2 regions of the Eubacterium maltosivorans genome follow, and region 2 is predicted to be linked to the other one. Evidence: riboswitches for the same ligand, from Rfam matches in the RefSeq annotation. Region 2 holds a riboswitch; the other holds the start of a gene.
The links. A riboswitch is a leader RNA that binds a small molecule or an ion and turns the genes downstream of it on or off. The one in region 2 is predicted to bind FMN.
Positions count from the first base shown of each region.

Region 1: it holds a riboswitch for FMN, as region 2 does, so the genes downstream of both, CPZ25_RS17585 (ECF transporter S component) here and ribD (bifunctional diaminohydroxyphosphoribosylaminopyrimidine deaminase/5-amino-6-(5-phosphoribosylamino)uracil reductase RibD) in region 2, are expected to answer to the same signal.

Region 1 covers NZ_CP029487.1:3,794,290-3,798,662, forward strand. The annotation lists gene CPZ25_RS17575 (sensor domain-containing diguanylate cyclase) at 1-112, opposite strand, end outside; gene CPZ25_RS17580 (magnesium transporter CorA family protein) at 527-1,459, shown strand; FMN riboswitch at 1,531-1,661, shown strand; gene CPZ25_RS17585 (ECF transporter S component) at 1,750-2,313, shown strand; rRNA gene CPZ25_RS17590 (16S ribosomal RNA) at 2,731-4,254, shown strand; tRNA gene CPZ25_RS17595 (tRNA-Ala) at 4,325-4,373, shown strand, end outside.
Region 2 covers NZ_CP029487.1:775,814-780,186, reverse strand. The annotation lists gene CPZ25_RS03910 (DUF4180 domain-containing protein) at 1-343, shown strand, start outside; gene CPZ25_RS03905 (DUF362 domain-containing protein) at 402-572, shown strand; gene CPZ25_RS03900 (cupin domain-containing protein) at 783-1,190, shown strand; FMN riboswitch at 1,334-1,448, shown strand; gene ribD (bifunctional diaminohydroxyphosphoribosylaminopyrimidine deaminase/5-amino-6-(5-phosphoribosylamino)uracil reductase RibD) at 1,592-2,695, shown strand; gene CPZ25_RS03890 (riboflavin synthase) at 2,677-3,315, shown strand; gene CPZ25_RS03885 (bifunctional 3,4-dihydroxy-2-butanone-4-phosphate synthase/GTP cyclohydrolase II) at 3,326-4,373, shown strand, end outside.

The DNA of each region.
Region 1 (4,373 bases), 1.3 Mb from region 2:
CGAAAGCAGGGATCTGCGCTGTGAACGCCAGATCATCCATTTGTGTTTTGTAAAACTCTTCCAGATAGTTGGCGATGGATTCAGAAACATCCGACAGGGCTTGCTTTCGCATTTCCAAAGAACTTCTTGACATATAAATGCTTATAATGGAAGATAATATTAAAAGCGGTATCACCACTAACAGAATCATTAAAAGGGGGAGCTTTCTCTTTACTTTCAAAATATGTGTCACCTCCAGGAGATTTCTACCCAACTCTACTTTATTTTAACACAAGTTTAATGATAGTAAAAATAAAAAAAGATTGACATTATTCTCCCAAACACGTATAGTAGGTAGAGAGCACAATCCTAAAGAGTACCTTCATGCTTTATATGGAGGTTTTTTCTTTGCGATAAACCCTTAAGATATAAAAAGGAGTGATATTATGGACGCGGACCCTGGAGAGAAGCGCTTATTAAAATTGAATAATCAAGCGGTCATAATATCAATACATATTTTGGCCGCTTTCTAACGAAGGAGGTCAAAATGATCAATATTTACAAAACGATTGATGGAAAAATTGTAGAAATTGATGAAATTGAAAAGCATGCCTGGATTAACATGGTAAATCCCACAGAGGAAGAGCTTTTGTCAATTTCAGATCAATTAAATGTAGAAGAAGATTTTCTTCGTGCCGCACTGGATGAAGAAGAAATCTCACGTGTCGAGCTTGATGAAGATATGAATCAGGCTTTAATAACCATCGATGTACCCATAGTGGATAAAACTTCGCAGATGGTTTTATACAGCACTATACCAGTTGGGATTATCGAAACCCATGAGAACATCATAACAGTCTGCCTGCAAAGCAATACCATTATTGACGATTTTGCAAAAGGCAGAGTGAAGCACGTCTTTACAAATTTGAAAACCCGGTTTATTTTTCAGATGCTTTACCGTGTTGCAACCCGATTCCTGGTTTACCTGAGACATATTAATCGTATGAGTACCGAAATCGAGAAGGAACTGCACCGTTCAATGAAAAATAAAGAGCTTATTCAGCTATTGGATCTGGAAAAGAGTCTGGTATTTTTCTCCACTTCTTTAAAAGCGAACCAGTCTGTACTTGAAAAGCTTCAGAGAGGACGAGTCATTAAGCTTTATGAAGATGACCGTGAGCTGTTAGAGGATGTTCTTATTGAAGTAGAGCAGGCCATCGAGATGTCCAACATTTATAGTAATATTTTAAGTGGCACGATGGATGCCTTTGCGTCAATCATTTCAAATAACTTGAATATTGTAATGAAGGTTCTTACCTCTATTACTATATTGATGGCAATACCAACAATGGTTTCAAGCTTTTACGGAATGAATGTTTCAGGCCTGCCGTTTGCTAATTTTGGAGCAGTTGTGATCATCGTTGTGATACTGACCGCTTTGGTAGCAATAATATTATTCAGAAAAAACATGTTTTCATAGCAATAAATTGTTCAAGTAGCTTGACAATATAGGTGAATGGCGCTATAATGTATACAGAAAATTAAATGATATGTCTGTTTCAGGGCGAGGTGTAATTCCTCACTGGTAGTGATGTGCGTTAAAGCAACAAGTCTACGAGCCGAAAGGCCGATCTGGTTAGAATCCAGAACCAACGGTATAGTCCGGATGAAAGAAATTAGCACAGTTGATGCGCTTAGTGTTGAGCCCTTAGGTACACAGACCTAAGGGCTTTTTTAATGCAACCTGACAGACCCACAGGAGGTATCATCATGAACGTCAAAACGAAGACGATCACCCAAATGGCGGTATTGGCAGCGATGTCCATACTATTGGTCTACTTAATTCACTTTCCAGTTTTCCCGGCAGCTCCCTTTTTAGAGTATGATCCGGCGGATATCCCCATTTTGATTGGTACATTTATGTTTGGGCCGTTAGGTGGCCTGGTTTTAACTGCCGTTGTTTCTATTTTACAGGGACTGACAGTAAGCTCAGCCAGCGGCATTATTGGCATTATGATGCATTTCTTCGCGACGGGAAGCTTTGTTCTGGTGGCTGGCAATATTTATAAGAAGCATCGTACACGGAAGGGTGCGGTTGTTGGATTGTTCTTTGGAGCCTTGGCAATGACGATCACAATGGTTATCTGGAATCTGATTTTCACACCGCTGTTTATGGGAACGCCGATCGAAGCAGTTATAGCAATGCTCATTCCAGTCATTATACCATTTAATTTAATAAAAACAGGTGTCAATGCGCTCATTACATTTATTGTCTACAAGTCAGTATCAAAGGTGTTAGGCATGGAAATCAAAGAAACAAAGCTGGCTGAATAAGCCTGAATAAGCCATTAAGAAGCGAAATCTTCACGGATTTCGCTTTTTTTATAAAAAATTTCAAATAAGCTATTGACAGTTCATAAAAAAGCTGATAAACTATGTCAAGTCGTCAGCGATAAGGCGTGGCTGATTTTGAATAAAAATCTTTAAAAAAGATTTTGAAAAAAGTTAAAAAGCGCTTGACAACAACTCGCAAGATGTTGTATCATATATAAGCTGTCAACGACGGCAGATGAATCTCTTCATTAAATATAGATAAAGAGGTTCGGGTCATAGAAAAGAGAATAGTACCATAAAACCTGAAATTCCAGCTGATGAAAATCAGCAAAGGATAAAAAACGCAAGTGCGATGAACACTTCAAAAAATCATCACATGAACCAGATCAAGAAGCCGAAAGGCAAAACGATAAACTAATTATTGAGAGTTTGATCCTGGCTCAGGACGAACGCTGGCGGTATGCTTAACACATGCAAGTCGAACGAGAAGATCAGTTAAGAACCTTCGGGGGAATAAGTGATTGGAAAGTGGCGAACGGGTGAGTAACGCGTGGGTAACCTGCCCTATGGAAAGGAATAGCCTCGGGAAACTGGGAGTAAAGCCTTATATTATGATTGTGTCGCATGGCATGATCATGAAAACTCCGGTGCCATAGGATGGACCCGCGTCCCATTAGCTAGTTGGTGAGATAACAGCCCACCAAGGCGACGATGGGTAACCGGTCTGAGAGGGCGAACGGTCACACTGGAACTGAGACACGGTCCAGACTCCTACGGGAGGCAGCAGTGGGGAATATTGCGCAATGGGGGCAACCCTGACGCAGCAATACCGCGTGAGTGAAGAAGGTTTTCGGATCGTAAAGCTCTGTTATTGGGGAAGAAAACATGACGGTACCCAATGAGGAAGTCCCGGCTAACTACGTGCCAGCAGCCGCGGTAATACGTAGGGGACAAGCGTTGTCCGGAATGACTGGGCGTAAAGGGCGCGTAGGCGGTCTGATAAGTCAGATGTGAAAGGTACCGGCTCAACCGGTGACGTGCATTTGAAACTGTCAGACTTGAGTATTGGAGAGGCAAGTGGAATTCCTAGTGTAGCGGTGAAATGCGTAGATATTAGGAGGAACACCAGTGGCGAAGGCGGCTTGCTGGACAAATACTGACGCTGAGGTGCGAAAGCGTGGGGAGCGAACAGGATTAGATACCCTGGTAGTCCACGCCGTAAACGATGAATGCTAGGTGTTGGGGAAACTCAGTGCCGCAGTTAACACAATAAGCATTCCGCCTGGGGAGTACGACCGCAAGGTTGAAACTCAAAGGAATTGACGGGGACCCGCACAAGCAGCGGAGCATGTGGTTTAATTCGAAGCAACGCGAAGAACCTTACCAGGTCTTGACATCCTCTGACAATCCCAGAGATGGGACGTTTCCTTCGGGAACAGAGAGACAGGTGGTGCATGGTTGTCGTCAGCTCGTGTCGTGAGATGTTGGGTTAAGTCCCGCAACGAGCGCAACCCCTGCCTTTAGTTGCCAGCATTGAGTTGGGCACTCTAGAGGGACTGCCGTAGACAATACGGAGGAAGGTGGGGATGACGTCAAATCATCATGCCCCTTATGACCTGGGCTACACACGTGCTACAATGGTCTGAACAGAGGGCCGCGAAACCGCGAGGTGAAGCAAATCCCTTAAAACAGATCCCAGTTCGGATTGCAGGCTGCAACTCGCCTGCATGAAGTTGGAGTTGCTAGTAATCGCGGATCAGAATGCCGCGGTGAATGCGTTCCCGGGTCTTGTACACACCGCCCGTCACACCACGAGAGTTGGCAACACCCGAAGCCCGTGAGAGAACCGTAAGGACTCAGCGGTCGAAGGTGGGGCTAGTAATTGGGGTGAAGTCGTAACAAGGTAGCCGTATCGGAAGGTGCGGCTGGATCACCTCCTTTCTAGGGAACAGGAAGTCATGGTACTATTTTCTTTTGTATGACCCAAAGTCATACAGCACAATGATGATACGGGGGTGTAGCTCAGTTGGGAGAGCACCTGCCTTGCAAGCAGGGGGTCA
Region 2 (4,373 bases):
TGAAGCGAATATTGCAGTTGTTTCCAGTAAAGAGAAAATAATCAGAGATACGAACTCCGCACTTGATTTAATCATGACGGTACAATACGAAACCGGAGCGGACAGAATCGCGATTGATAAAGATGCTGTTTCAGAAGATTTTTTTATACTGAGCACGGGAATTGCCGGCGAAATCCTTCAGAAATTTATTAATTATCGTATAAAAGCAGCGATCTTTGGCGATTACTCAAAATACACGAGCAAGCCATTGAAGGATTTTATTTATGAAAGCAACCATGGCAGAGATTTCTTTTTCGTGGCGACACGGGCAGATGCTGTTGAGCGGTTAAAGGATAAATTATAGTATTAAGTGCAAATTCCAGATTGCTTTATTAATATGACTTAAACCAAAGGAGTGCATAATGGCGTATATTATTTCAGGCGAGTGTATAGCCTGCGGCGGCTGTGTGACAGAGTGCCCAGTCGAGGCGATATCAAAAGGGGATGACAGATATGTCATTAACACAGATAAATGCGTGGACTGTGGTGTATGTGAGGAAACCTGCCCCACAGGTGCAATTATATCTGATTAGAGAGTTTGTAACGTTAAATGGCATTATAAGAAAGTCGTTGAGTGTGTATTATAAAAGATACACACTCTTTTTCTTTTTTTAGTACAAACGATAAACAAAATAAATATTTTCATTATGAGCTTGACTTGGAGTTCACTTCAAGTGTTAAAGTAATATGCAGAGGCCGGAAAACAAAGGCTGGCTTTAAAAATTTTATGAGGAGTATAGAAAATGAAAGAAAATAATTATAAAAATCCGGGTGTTTTTCCAATTGGAGAAAAGAATGACGCCTTTGCGAAATATTTTGTTGGTCAAAGCTATTTGAATATGTTGTCGACATCGGGTGTGGTGATTGGAAATGTCACCTTTGAGCCAGGCTGCAGAAATAACTGGCATATTCATCATAAAAGGGGCCAGATTCTCATGGTCACAGGCGGTAAAGGCTGGTATCAAGCCTGGGGAGAACCCGCGCAGGAATTAAACCCGGGAGATGTTGTGAGTATTCCGCCAGAGGTTAAACATTGGCACGGAGCAGCTGATGACAGATGGTTTTCCCATTTAGCGGTTGAGGTTCCGGCAGAGGACACTTCAAACGAATGGCTGGAGCCCGTAACAGACGAAGAATACAAAAAGCTTTGAGTAAGGGGGCGCTTGAAAATATTCCTTTCAGACCTTCAGAACTGGATACAGAATATCCAATAGTGACGACAAAAAATAATGGAATAGCAGTCAAGCTATTGACAGTCAAAATAAACCGTGCTATACTACAAAGCAATTGAATAAACAATCTTCAGGGCAGGGTGCAATTCCCTACCGGTGGTACAGCCCACGAGCCGCAAGGCATGATTCGGTGAAACTCCGAAGCCGACAGTACAGTCTGGATGAAAGAAGATAAACGATGGTTATGTTTTATTTGCTCTGGAATGATTTTATCATTTCAGAGCTTTTTAATTTTAAATATACCTTGGATACAGGAAACTGACGTCAAATGCCTTGAATGATTTTATTCAAGGTATTTTTCTTTTTAGGAGGTGTTAAGTTTGACCGACCAGGATTATATGCAGCTGGCCCTTGAGGAAGCTTGGAAGGGCTGTGGCTTTGTTAACCCCAATCCCATGGTGGGTGCAGTTATTGTGAAAAACGGCCGTGTCATTGGAAAAGGTGCTCATGAAAGCTATGGCGGTCCCCATGCAGAGCGCAACGCCATTGTCCATTGTACCGAGAATTTAAAGGACGCCACTCTCTATGTGACCCTTGCTCCGTGCTGTCATTTTGGAAAAACACCGCCCTGTACCGATGCCATTTTGAAAAACGGTATCAATCGTGTAGTCATTGGCTCTCACGATCCCAATCCTTTGGTGGCGGAAAAAAGCGTGGAAATTCTTCGACAGCATGGCGTCGAGGTAACGGCTGGAATTTTGCGGAAGGAATGCGACGCGTTGAATGATGTGTTTTTCCATTTTATCAGAACGCGCGAGCCCTATGTTGTCATGAAATATGCAATGACGATGGATGGAAAGATCGCAACGGCTTCAAGAAAATCGAAATGGATTACTGGTGAGGCGGCAAGGGAAAAGGTGCATCAGGATCGAAAGCGTTATACAGCTATTATGACAGGAATCGGAACAGTCCTGTCAGATGACCCCCTGCTAACCTGCCGTATACCGGGAGGGCGGAACCCCGTTCGCATTGTCTGTGACACAAAGCTGCGTATACCGCTGACAGCGCAGTTGGTAAAGACGGCCCAAAAGACAAGGACTATTATTGTGACAGGTAGCAGTGATGTTAAAAAGCGGTCGCTTCTTAGTAAAGCAGGCTGTGAGATATTTACGCTTCCACTAAAAGATGGCAGAATTGATTTAAAGACTCTGATGAGAAGACTGGGCGAAATGGATATTGACAGTGTTTTAATGGAGGGGGGACCACAGCTTAACAGTGCGGCCTTAGAGAGTGGAATCGTCAGAAAAGTACAGGCCTATATTTCCCCAAAGCTGTTTGGGGGCCAGCAGGCAAAAACGCCTGTCGGAGGAACTGGCGTTGATTCACCCGAGGCAGCGTGGCATCTATCTGCACCACTGATTACAAAACTCGGGCAGGATATTCTTTTAGAAAGTGAGGTGACTCCATGTTTACAGGAATTATAGAGGAAATAGGTATGGTTCAGACCATTCGCAGAAACACAGCGTCAAGCATGATAACATTTGAAGCCAGCGTTGTTCTGGAGGACGCGAGAAAGGGAGACAGCATTGCGGTAAACGGCGTCTGCCTGACCATAACATCTTTTTCCGGTTCGTGCTTTACGGTGGATATTATGCACGAGACGCTGAAACGTTCCTCACTCAGCAGCCTGCGTCCCGGGGATTCTGTTAATCTGGAACGCGCCATGCCTGCACTGGGGCGGTTTGGCGGCCATATTGTAGCCGGCCATATTGATGGGACCGGTAAGATAATGGCAGTTAGAAAAGATGATAACGCCGTCTGGTATACCATTCAGACCAGCAGTAACCTTTCACGCTATATTATCGAAAAAGGCTCCATCGCAGTGGACGGCGTCAGTCTGACCGTTGCCAGCATAGCTGGAAACCAGTTCAGTGTCTCTGTTATCCCACATACAGTGAAAAATACCATTTTATCCCAAAAGGGAGCTGGAGATTGTGTAAACCTTGAAAATGACTGTATCGGCAAATATGTCGAAAAGCTTCTGGGTATGGCGCCCCAACAAAGCAGCATCACAAAAGATTTTATAATGAAATTTGGCTATTAGGAGGCAGAAAATGATTAAATTTAATACAATTGAAGAGGCGTTGGAGGACCTGCGCCAGGGTAAAATCATCTTAGTGACAGATGATGAGGACAGAGAAAATGAAGGTGATTTTGTATGTGCCGCAGAATTTGCAGCAACAGAGAATGTCAATTTTATGGCAGTGCATGGAAAGGGCCTGATCTGTATGCCAATGGGGATTGAGCTGTGTAAGAAACTTCGGTTTCCCCAGATGGTCTCTGACAATTCAGACAACCACGAGACAGCCTTTACGGTGTCCATTGACTATATTGATACGACCACAGGCATCTCGGCTGAAGAGCGCGGGCTTACCGCACGGAGGTGTGTGTGCGATGAAGCAAGGCCTGAGGATTTTCGTCGGCCAGGGCATATGTTTCCGCTCATGGCAAAGAAAAATGGCGTGCTGGAGCGCAGTGGGCATACCGAGGCCACTGTTGATTTAATGCGCCTGGCAGGACTAAAGGAATGCGGACTCTGCTGTGAAATCATGAAAGATGATGGCTCTATGATGCGTACAAAAGAGTTGGCTGAGCTGGCCGGGAAGTGGAATATGAAGTTCATAACCATTAAAGATTTGCAGGCTTATCGAAAAAGACATGACAGGCTGGTAGAATGTGTTACCTCCACAAATATGCCCACAAAATTTGGTGATTTCAAGGTCTTTGGATACGTAGATAGGATGAACGGCGAGCATCATATCGCGCTGGTGAAGGGCGATATTGGAGATGGCAGGAATCTTCTGTGCCGTGTGCACTCTGAATGCCTGACCGGGGATGCCTTTGGATCGATACGCTGTGACTGTGGCCAGCAGTTTGAGGCAGCTATGATGCAGATCGAAAAAGAGGGACGCGGTGTTCTGCTCTATATGAGACAGGAGGGAAGAGGCATTGGACTGATCAATAAGCTAAAGGCTTACGAGCTGCAGGATCGTGGAATGGATACTCTCGAAGCCAATCTGGCTCTGGGCTTTGCCGGTGATTTGCGTGAATATTTTATCGGGGCTCAGATTCTGCGTGATCTGGGGGCAAAAACCTTACGGC